DNA from 2 places in the Desulfonatronovibrio hydrogenovorans DSM 9292 genome. Region 2 is predicted to be linked to the other one. Evidence: predicted binding sites of a transcription regulator. Region 2 holds the regulator's gene; the other holds the start of a gene.
What was found. Region 2 encodes HrcA, which represses chaperone genes, less so after heat shock. Its sites were predicted from a motif close to TGTTAGCACTCNNNNNNNNNGAGTGCTAACA; they were not measured.
Positions count from the first base shown of each region.

Region 1: a site for HrcA is predicted at 3,427-3,457, ahead of groES (co-chaperone GroES). Genes of this name have one in related genera too.

Region 1 is NZ_JMKT01000012.1:12,750-18,507, forward strand. Features, by position in the region: gene P771_RS0110700 (cobyric acid synthase) at 1-1,281, opposite strand, end outside; gene groL (chaperonin GroEL) at 1,389-3,035, opposite strand; gene groES (co-chaperone GroES) at 3,070-3,357, opposite strand; gene serS (serine--tRNA ligase) at 3,638-4,912, shown strand; gene P771_RS0110725 (hypothetical protein) at 4,939-5,118, opposite strand; gene lolA (outer membrane lipoprotein periplasmic chaperone LolA) at 5,136-5,758, opposite strand, start outside.
Region 2 is NZ_JMKT01000015.1:191,344-197,101, forward strand. Features, by position in the region: gene P771_RS18460 (type 1 periplasmic-binding domain-containing protein) at 1-1,122, opposite strand, end outside; gene dnaK (molecular chaperone DnaK) at 1,250-3,169, opposite strand; gene grpE (nucleotide exchange factor GrpE) at 3,256-3,837, opposite strand; gene hrcA (heat-inducible transcriptional repressor HrcA) at 3,878-4,936, opposite strand; gene rfbD (dTDP-4-dehydrorhamnose reductase) at 5,060-5,758, opposite strand, start outside.

The sequences.
Region 1 (5,758 bases), on a different contig from region 2:
GCCCATTTCCAGGCCCTGGATGGTGACATATGAATTAAGGGACATGTTCTGGGATTTGAAGGGGGCAACTTTGACCCCCTGGCGGACAAGGAGCCGGCCCAAAGCAGCCGTGAGCAGGCTTTTTCCGGCTCCGGACGACGTTCCCTGGACCATCAGGGCCGGGGTTTTCCGGGGCTTTAATGCCTTGGATCGGGGTTTCCCGGCCAGACCCTCAAGGATGGAGCAGAGCCGGAGGTTTTGTTCCGGAGTTTTAACGGCCAGGCGAAAAAAGGTGCTGTCCAGGCCTGGAAAATTTTCAGCCTGCCTGATGAGGATCCCTTTTTCCAGAAGCCTGGCTGCCAGTTCTGGAATTTGCAGGGGGCTGCTGACTGCCTGGCAGAGGATGAAGTTGGCCTTGCCCGGATAAAGTCTGAGCCAGGGAATCTGTTCCAGATTCTGGATGAATTCATCCTTGATCCGGGCCAGCTCTACCCTGGACCTGGAGGCAAAATCATCATCCTCCAGACAGACCCTGCCGGCTTCCTGGGCCAGGACATTGACCGACCAGGGCGATATGAACCGAGCCAGCTTCCGGATGTTCTCCGGACTGCCCATGGCCAGGCCCAGTCTTAAGCCTGGAAGGGCGTAAAACTTGGTCAGGGAATAAACCACCACCATATTGTCCAGCCCGGACCCGGCCATGGTTGGACTGGAGGTGAAATCAATAAAGGACTCGTCTATGATGAAAAAGGCCTGGGGGTGGCTGGAGATGAATTTTTCAAGTTCTTTTTTCTCCATGACATGCCCGGTGGGATTGCTGGGCCTGCCCAGATAGACCAGGGAGGCAGCGGACAGATGGGCAGCCAAATCCTCCAGTTGGGGAAAGAGGTCATTTTTCCGGGCAGAAGGAAAAACCTGTACTATCTCCAGGCTGTTTCGCCGGGCTGATTCTGCATAGCCGCTGTAAGCCGGAACAGGGATAACAACCCGGCCCGCCCCAAAGGCCCTGGGGGCGGCGTCGATGATTTCTGTGGCACCGTTTCCGGCCAGGATCATGTTTCTGGGGAGATTGAAGCGCCTGGAAGCTGCCCTGACAAGGCCGGGGCTGCCTGGGCCAGGATAATGGGAAATTTTCCAGAAGTTCTGGGCCAATACTTTGCCTGTTCCGGTCGGAGGCCCCAGGGGGTTGATGCTGGCTGAAAAGTCAATGATCCTGTCCGGACTGCATCCGGCAGCCCGGGCAGCAGCATAGATATTTCCGCCATGTGGATCCCTGAAAGGATGGTTGGTCTGCTCAGCCATAGGAGGAACTGGAATTACCTGGAAAATCCTTTAAACACAACCGGTAAAAACAGAAAGGCCGGGCAAGAGCCCGGCCTTTCTGACAGTATATGTAATAAACAGGCGAATTAATACATTCCGCCCATTCCACCCATTCCACCCATTCCGCCGGGCATGGCTGGGGCATCCTTTTTGTCGTCAGGCTTTTCAGCAATGGCTGCTTCAGTGGTCATAAGCAGAGAGGCCACAGAGGAAGCATTCTGCAGGGCAATGCGCGATACCTTCTTGGGATCGATGACCCCGGCCTTGATCAGGTCTTCGTACTCGCCTGTAGCAGCATTGAAGCCGTTGCCTTCTTTGGAGGACTTGACCTTTTCAATGATCAGGGCACCTTCAAAACCTGCGTTCATGCAGATCTGGCGCAGGGGAGAAACAATGGCATGCCGGATGATTTCGACTCCGGCCTTTTCATCGTCGTCAGCAGGCTTGACCTTGTCCAGGGCGGGCAGGGCACGGATGAAGGCCACGCCTCCTCCGGGTACAATCCCTTCCTCAACAGCAGCTCTGGTGGCGTTGAGGGCATCTTCAACCCTGGCCTTTTTCTCCTTCATTTCGGTCTCAGTGGCTGCGCCGACATTGATAACGGCCACGCCGCCCACGATCTTGGCCAGTCTTTCCTGGAGCTTTTCCCGGTCATAATCAGAAGAGGTCTCTTCGATTTCAGCCCGGATCTGCTTGACCCTGGCCTTGATGTCTTCACTTTTGCCGGCACCGTCAACAATGGTAGTGTTCTCTTTGTCAATGACTACCCGCTTGGCGCTTCCCAGGTCATTGGCAGTCACGTTCTCCAGCTTGATGCCCAGGTCTTCAGATACTACCTGACCGCCGGTCAGAATGGCGATATCCTGGAGCATAGCCTTGCGTCTTTCACCGAATCCAGGAGCCTTGACTGCAGTAACCTGCAGGGTGCCGCGCAGCTTGTTGACCACCAGGGTGGCCAGGGCTTCGCCTTCGATGTCCTCGGAGATGATGACCAGGGGCTTGCTCATTTTGGCAACCTGTTCCAGGACAGGCAGCAGGTCCTTCATGGCCGAGATCTTTTTTTCGCACAAAAGGATCAGGGGTTCGTCCATTTCGCAGACCATTTTTTCAGCATCTGTCACGAAATAGGGGGAGAGGTATCCGCGGTCAAACTGCATGCCTTCCACAACGTCCAGGGTAGTTTCCAGACCCTTGGCTTCTTCAACAGTAATGACCCCTTCCTTGCCCACCTTGTTCATGGCTTCAGCAATGATATTCCCGATGGTGGCGTCGTTGTTGGCGGAAATGGTTCCTACCTGGGCGATTTCCTTTTGATCTCTGGTGGGCTTGGCCACCTTGTCCAGCTCTGCCACAACCGCTTCAACAGCCTTTTCAACGCCCCGCTTGATGGCCATGGGGTTGCGTCCGGCAGCCACAAGCTTTACGCCTTCGTTGAAGATGGCCTGGGCCAGCACTGTGGCAGTAGTGGTTCCGTCACCGGCTACATCACTGGTCTTGGAAGCAACTTCCTTGACCATCTGAGCGCCCATGTTCTCAAATTTGTCTTCAAGTTCGATTTCCTTGGCAACGGTTACTCCGTCCTTGGTGATGGTGGGGGAGCCAAAGGATTTCTCGATTACAACATTTCTTCCCTTGGGTCCCAGGGTGACCTTGACAGCCTCGGCCAGTTTGTCCACGCCCTTCTGAAGCTTTTCGCGGGCTTTTACATCAAACAGTATCTGCTTAGCAGCCATATTATTTCCTCCTTAAATGAATAAAACCGGTTTGTTACTCGATGATGGCCAGGATGTCGTCTTCGCGCATGACCAGGTGTTCCACACCGTCGATCTTGACCTCAGTGCCAGCGTACTTGTTGAAGAGAACCTTGTCTCCGGCCTTGACGGACATGGCTACGCTCTTGCCTTCGTCAGTAGTTTTTCCAGGTCCGGCAGCCACTACTTCACCCTTGATGGGCTTTTCCTTGGCAGTGTCCGGGATAATGATCCCGCCTTTGGTCACTTCTTCTTCCTCAAGACGTTTGACCAGCACTCTGTCGTGCAACGGCTTCAAATTCATAACAATTACCTCCATAAAAATTTTTGATATTTTCTGGGTCAAACAAAACTTTGTGATGTATAAACACACTGCTAGCACTCGTCAAGGGTGAGTGCCAGGATTTTTTTAAAATTCTCAAGCCAAGGGTTTGTTTTGACAAAAGTCCTGTTTTTGGGCAGGCAAATATCCGGATCAATGAGTCATAATTTTTTTGCCGTTAACAGACAGTCCAGATCCGGTCCCCATAAAAAGTCATGGCAGGACCTGGTCAGGCTGATCACAACCTTGCGGAAGGCACGTCATGCTGGACATTAAATTTATTCGAAAAAATCCGGATCTTGTGGCCCGGAGTCTGGAAAAAAGAGGATCTGACCTGGAAATGGAGAACTTTCTCAGGCTTGATGAACAGCGCAGACAGATCATCCAGGAAACCGAGCAGCTGAAGATGGAGCGAAATCAGGCCTCAGCCAGGGTAGCCAGGGCCAAGCAGGAAGGACAGGACCCCGGCCGGCTGCTCCAGGGGCTTGGAGAGCTGTCTTCCAGGATCAAGGATCTTGATTCTGATCTGAAAAAGCTGGACGAACAGGTCCGGGACTGGCTTTTGTCCGTGCCGAATATTGTTCATCAGGACGTACCTGCAGGCAGGACAGAGGAAGATAATGAGGAGTTGAAAAAATGGGGCCAGCCGCCTGAATTCTCCTTTTCTCCCAGGGAGCACTGGGAAATAGGCACAGACCTCAAGGGGCTGGATTTTGAAAGAGCAGCCAGTGTGACCGGCTCCAGGTTCGTGTTTTATTTTGGCTGGGCCGCCCGCATGGAAAGGGCCCTTATCAACTTCATGCTGGATGTGCAGACTGGTGAGCATGGCTATATTGAAACCCTGCCGCCCATGATGGTTAACCGGACCAGCATGACCGCCACTGGACAGCTGCCCAAGTTTGAATCCGATCTGTTCAAGCTGGAGAACTGGGACTACTTTCTGATTCCAACGGCTGAGGTGCCCCTGACCAATATCCACCGGGGAGAGATCCTGTCCGAGGATGAGCTTCCCAAGGGGTTTGCCGCTGTTACAGGGTGCTTCCGTTCTGAAGCCGGGTCTCACGGCAAGGATACCAAGGGAATCATCAGACAGCATCAGTTCAACAAGGTGGAACTGGTCTGGCTGGCCCATCCGGAAAAATCCTATGACCAGCTGGAGATCCTCTTGTCCCATGCTGAAAGGATCCTTCAGCTCCTGGGACTGCATTACCGGGTAGTGACCCTTTGTACCGGGGATCTTGGGTTCGGATCGGCCAAGACCTATGACGTGGAGGTCTGGCTCCCTGGTCAGGGGAAATACCGGGAGATTTCATCCTGCTCCAATTTCGAGGATTTTCAGGCCAGACGGGCTGATATCAGATTCAGGCCGGAAAATGAGAAAAAAACCAGGTTTGTCCACACCCTTAACGGTTCAGGTCTGGCTGTGGGCAGAACCATGGTGGCTATCCTGGAAAATTATCAGCAGGAGGACGGCACAATACTGATCCCGGAAGTTTTAAGGCCCTACATGGGAGGGATCAGGTCCATAGGCGGATAAACAGTAACAGGGCTGCCAGGGCCGGGCTATTCTTCAAAGCTCCGGACAATGGCCTGTTCGCGCCGCAACGGACAGAATGAAGGGGTGAGCTTAGTCTCGGCCGGGATGGCCCTTTTGGGCGGGGTGGACACATTACACTGCATGTCCCTGTTTTCCAGGGTGTTGCAGAATGGACAGTCCAGACATTTTTTGACCACGAATATCATGTTGTTCTCCTGAATAGTTATTCCTGAATGACTTCAGCCCCTGAAGGAGGGACAAAGGTGAATAGGTCCGGCTCCAGTTCAGGGTCCAGATTTATGTTCTCCAGACGCAGCTCATTGCCGTTGCCGAAAAAGTCCACCAGAAGAATCCGGTGCATGAGCCCTTCCTGGTCAGCCCAGATATAAGCCAGGACCAGGCTGGGTTCGGGGTTTTTGGGGATCAGCTTGATCTTGGAAAATCCATCCTCCAGGCCCTGGTCTTCAATCCTGAAATCCTGCCTGAGTTCGGCCTGACCTGAAATAAACCTGAGCATGGTCCTGGAAGTGAGCACTTCATCCGCCTGGTATCTGTAGACGGTTTCTTCCTGGGGGAAATAATTCCACACTGTGTCCTGGTTGACAATAAGAAGTTCCTCCTCAGGGGTCCGGGATTCCCAGCGGACCATCAGGGGCTTTTGAAAAAAGATCTTTCCGGTCAATTCCTCCTGCTCCCGGGTGGCTGCATTGGTCAGGATCTGGACATAGTCGGCTTCAAAGGAATCAATGGCTTCATAGCGCTCCTGAACCAGGTCTGCGGTTTCAGAAAAAGCCCAGGTACTGGTCAGCCCCACAGTCATCAGGCAGAGAAAAAACAAAGTGCAGT
Region 2 (5,758 bases):
CCACCCAGCAGACCCTTCCTCGTCAATGGAGGGCAGAAAAGAGAAGAAGACCTTTTTTTTGTTCAGCCCGGAATCAACTATTTTTTCCCAGTCAGACCTTGATACAGGTCCTCCCACAACGGAAACGGTATCCAGTTTTTTTAATTCGTTAATCCATCCATCCTGATCAGTGTTCAAGGTCTTGACATTGACTCTAACCCCGTCCAGAAGCAGTTCCCAGTGGGCTGCTCCTGCTCCGCGCATGATTTTCCAGCCTGCAGATGAAAATTGTCCGCTTAAAGGCAGAAGCAGGACTATTTCAGGTATGGGCATGCCGAATTCATCCAGCCATTTCTCCACCTGAGTGACAAAAGGGTCAGGGTCAATAAAGCCGCCATTTCGGCTCAGGGTACTCAGTTTAGGCCACAAAGAGTCCCATAGAGAAGAATCTTTTTTCAACTGCCCGGAATAAAGAGTCCAGAAAAATATGTTTTGAGGAAACTGGTTCTGCCTTTCATGATCCACAAAGGGCAGGGCCTTTTCCAGGCTTTGCAGGGGCAGGTCTGACAGGTAGTCCTGAAGCTTATTTTCCAGTCTGATTTTTTGGGGTCGCGTGTCAGCGTCAGTAAATATCCTTTCCATAACTGACATGGACTCAGGGAATCTTTCCTGCTCAAAATGGTAAAAGGCCAAGGATAAAGCGGCATTTGCCCTGATTTCAAATGGGCGGTCCTGATCTCGGCTTAATTTTTCCAGGTATTGATGGAACTCATTTTCGCCTACAGCTTTTTTTAAGGAGATCGAATAATATTCATGCCACTGCCAGGACTGAGCAGCTCTGGGATCAAGAAGCTCCCATTTTTCAAGAGCCTGGTGTGCGGTTTCAAAATCTTTGTTGTAGAAGGCACTGATACCCAGACGCTGCCAGATTAAAGTTTGCTGATCCTGGGTCAATCCGGGTTTTTGAGAGAGGGTCTGGTACAGGTTCTGGCTTTGACGATAATTTTTGCGGTCCCAGAACATGCCTGCCTCTTTCAGGATTTGGGCTTCAGGGCTCACTGGCTCTGGGATAACTCTTTTTTCGGCACAGGCCAGCACCATGAAAAAACAGAGTAAAATGGAACATATTCTGATTAAATGCATTATGCTGGAATTCTCCGGAACTAATTGGATTGAAAGGTTTTCCAAAGAAAGACTGGAAAAACAAAAGGCCCGGCTCAGATTTTGAGCCGGGCCAGAATAGAAACGGTATCAATGGACTGTCAAGACATTATTTGACTTCAGTGTAATCGGCATCCACCACATCGTCGTCACCGGACTGTTTTGGTCCGGATTCAGGGCCGGGTTGATCTCCAGCCTGGTCCTGGGCTCCGGGCTGACCTTCCTGAGTTTTCTGGGAGTAGAGCTTTTCAGCCAGCTTGTGCGAGGCTTGAGACAGCTCATCAGTGGCCTTGCGGATGGCCTCTTCATCGTCTCCATCCATGACCTTTTTCAGGGCCTCAATCTTGGATTCTATGTCGGCCTTGAGTTCAGCATCAACGTTGTCGCCCAGGTCACGAAGGGATTTTTCAGTAGTGTAAATCAGGGTATCGGCATGGTTTCTGGCTTCAATTAATTTCTGCTTCTTTTTGTCTTCTTCAGCATGGGATTCAGCTTCCTTGACCAGCTTGTTGATTTCTTCCTCAGAAAGTCCGCTGGATGCAGTAATTCTGATGGACTGTTCTTTGCCGGTTCCGGTATCCTTGGCTGAAACATTGACCAGGCCATTGGCATCAATGTCAAAGGTGACCTCAATCTGGGGAACCCCCCTTGGAGCCGGAGGAATTCCGGCCAGTTCAAAGCGCCCCAGGGTCATATTGTCCCCGGCCATGGGTCTTTCGCCCTGCTGCACATGAATGGACACAGAAGGCTGATTATCAGCAGCAGTTGTGAATATCTGGCTTTTGCGGGTGGGTATGGTGGTGTTTCTGTCGATGAGCTTGGTAAATACACCACCCATGGTTTCAATGCCCAGTGACAGAGGCGTGACATCCAGCAAAAGAACATCTTTGACGTCTCCGGTGAAGATTCCGCCCTGAATTGCTGCTCCCATGGCCACGACTTCATCAGGGTTGACGCTTTTGTTAGGCTCCTTGCCAAAAAAGTCAGCCACTTTCTTTTGAACCAGGGGCATCCTGGTCATGCCGCCTACCAAAAGTACCTGGTCGACCTCGGAAGCCTTGAGTCCGGCATCGGAAAGGGCTTTTTTGCAGGGTTCGATAGTTCTTTCCACAAGGTCTTCCACCAGTTTTTCCAGCTTGCCTCTGGAAAGCTTGATGTTCATGTGCTTGGGACCATTCTGGTCAGCAGTGATGAAGGGCAGGTTGATGTCGGTTTCCATGGTGGTGGACAATTCTTTTTTAGCCTTTTCAGCTGCTTCCTTGAGGCGCTGCAGGGCCATCTTGTCCTGGGACAGATCTATTCCGTTTTCTTTTTTGAATTCGCTGACCAGGTAGTCGATCACCCGGTGATCAAAGTCTTCACCGCCAAGGAAGGTATCACCGTTGGTGGACCTGACTTCTACCAGGTTGTCGCCGACTTCCAGGATAGATATGTCAAAGGTTCCGCCGCCAAGATCAAAGACAGCTATTTTCTCGTTGGCCTTTTTGTCAGCTCCGTAAGCCAGGGAAGCGGCTGTGGGCTCGTTGATGATCCGTTTGACTTCAAGACCGGCAATCTTGCCTGCGTCTTTGGTGGCCTGACGCTGGCTGTCATTGAAATAGGCCGGAACAGTGATTACGGCTTCAGTGACTTTTTCACCCAGGTATGCTTCAGCGTCACTTTTCAGTTTCTGTAAAAGCATTGCTGATATTTCCGGAGGACTGTACTTTTTGTCTCCCACCTGGATATGTGCATCACCTGCGGTTCCTTCGACTATTTTGTACGGGCAGCTTTTAACCCAGTTTGACAGGACTGATTCATTGAATTTACGTCCCATGAGCCTTTTAAAGGCAAAAATGGTTTTTTCCGAGTTGGTCACAGCCTGCCTTTTGGCAATCTCGCCAACCAGGCGTTCCTTGTCGGTAAAAGCAACTATGGAAGGTGTGGTTCTTCCGCCTTCAGGGTTGGAAATGCACTTGGCTTCCTTGCCCTCCATTACATAGACACAGCTGTTAGTAGTTCCCAGGTCGATTCCGATTATTTTTCCCATATTTGAAAGCCTCCTTAGAATTTATCAAAGTAACTGATAGGTTTCATAATTATCAAAAAAAAGATGTAAAGACTGTAACGGCACTTTTATTGAGGACATTTTTTACTGACCATGACCTTGGCTGGTCTGATTAGGCGATCATTCAGGACGTACCCTTTCTGCATTACCTGGCAGATCAGGCCGTTTTCCATGTCGCTGCGTTCTTCCTGAGCCAGAGCTTCGTGCAGGCCGGGGTTGAATTCCTCACCGATTTGACCCACCTGGACCAGGTTGTTCTTTTCCAGGATCTGTCTGAACATGGACATGGTCATCTCAACGCCCTGAACCAGATCTTTACAGGCGGGGTTTTTCTGCCCGTGCTCAAGAGCCAGCTCCAGATTGTCCAGTACAGGAAGGATTTCCTCAACAAATGATGATACTGCAAACTTGCAGAACTCCTCTTTTTCTCTGGTCAGGCGCTTTTTATAATTTTCTGAATCAGCCAGAGCTCTGAGGGTTTTGTCTTTTTGTTCAGCCAGAAGTTCGCATTGAGGACAAATATGCTCTTCGCACAGGGTTTGGAGATCATCTAATGAAATTTCTGATTCAGTCTTTTCATCATCTGAGTCTCTGCCATTATCCTTACTTTCAAGTTCTTCCTTTTCCAGTTTGTCCCTATCCTGGGCCATGTATTTCAACCTCCCTGACACAATATTTTTTGAGCAAGCATTAGCCGGGCAGATTCTGTCCAGCTTTGTTTTCATATATTTCCCGGAGCAATTGACTAAGAATTTTGGCTGTCAAGTCAACTGCTGGAATTATTTTCGAGTAGTTCATCCTTGTTGGACCAATAATGCTGACTGCTCCAATATTGGACCCACCAAGGCTGTATGGTGAAGAAATTACGGTGAAATCACTCAGTTCGTCCCATTTTTCCTCCTGACCGAGGATTACGCTAATGTTTTTGCTTTCGATGGTCTTATCAAGTAGCTTAAGAAGCTTTGATTTTTCCTCCAGCATTCTGAAGAGTTCGCGCATTTTGTTTATGTCTGCAGAATCACTACCCTGAAACACGTAGTGGGTCCCTTCCATGTACACCTGTCTTCCTGAGTCATCAAAGGATTCATGAGCCAGCTTTAAGGCTTTCTCATAAAGTCCTTCGAACTGGATTCTGGCGTTTTTCATCTGGGCAAGCACACTTGAGCGTACATAGTGCAGGGTTTTGCCCTGGTAATGTTCATTAAGATAGTTGCCGAACTTAACAAGATCATCTGCAGATATTTCCTTGTCCACGCTGATGACCTTGTTCCGGATTAGTCCACCCTCCATGACCAGAATGGACATGATCAGTCCCGGTCTGAGCAGAACAAAGTCAATCCGCTGCCAGCGGATGGCCTGATGATCCGGAGTTATTACCAAGCTTATCTGGTTGGAAAGAGAAGACAGGATCTTACAGGTCTGGCTCAAGGTCTGGGACAAATCCGGTCCAACACTGGTCAGGCTGGACTTGATTTTTTCCCTGACCTCAGGAGAAACAGGCTCTACTTCCAGGTTGGAATCCAGGTAATATCTGAGTCCGTGTGCAGTGGGGATTCTTCCAGCAGAGGTGTGGGGCTGCTCGATATACCCGGCATCGGTCAAGTCAGCCATAATGTTTCTGATGGAAGCCGGACTCAGGCTTAAGCTGGAATCCTTGGCCACAGTTCTTGAGCCCACAGGCTGTCCAGTTAAAATATAGTTCTTGACGATGGTCAGGAGTATATCTGTTTGTCTTTGATCAAGGGCCATTTAATTACCTCGTTGGCACTCTGGTTGATAGAGTGCCAATCAGGTAACAACGGTTGCCTGCCATGTCAAGATAAGCCAAGGGATTAAAGGATGTTTTGGCCTGGTGAAACTGGAATTGTGGGACTACTGGTAGTGATAGATGTAGTCTCTCAGGGACTGAATCCAGGGTCTTGGAGATTTTCCTGTGACCATGTTGTACTTGGAACAGTCCAGGACAGAGTAGGGTGGCCGGTTGGCCTTTTGGGGATATTCGCTTGATTGAATGGGGTTGATCCGGCAATACAGCCCTGCACATTTTATGGCTTCGGATGCAAGCTCACACCATGAAGCACGGCCCTTGTTGGCCAGATGGTACAGCCCGCTGGTCTGTTTATTGACCAGATTCAAGGTGTACCGCGCCAGATCCAGGGTGTAGGTTGGTGAACCAACCTGGTCGTGGACAACATTCAGGGAGTCTTTTTTCCTGGCCAGGCTGATTATTTTGTCCACAAAATTGGTTTTGAACGGACCAAAAAGCCAGGCAGTTCTGATGACCAGTAGTTTGTCCCAGGGCTTGGACAGAAGAACTTTTTCTCCCTCGTATTTGGATTTTCCATAAACTGATTGTGGATTTGGAGAATCCTCGGTTGTGTAGGGAGTGTTCTTTTTCCCGTCAAAAACAAAGTCAGAGCTGAAATGAACCAGGCCGATGTTACTGCTTTTACATACTTTACCCAGGACTGCAGGCAGCTTCCTGTTAAGGTCGTAGGCAGATTCATCCTCTTCCTCTGCCTGATCCACCATAGTGTAGGCGATGGCATTGAATACGATCCGGACCCGATT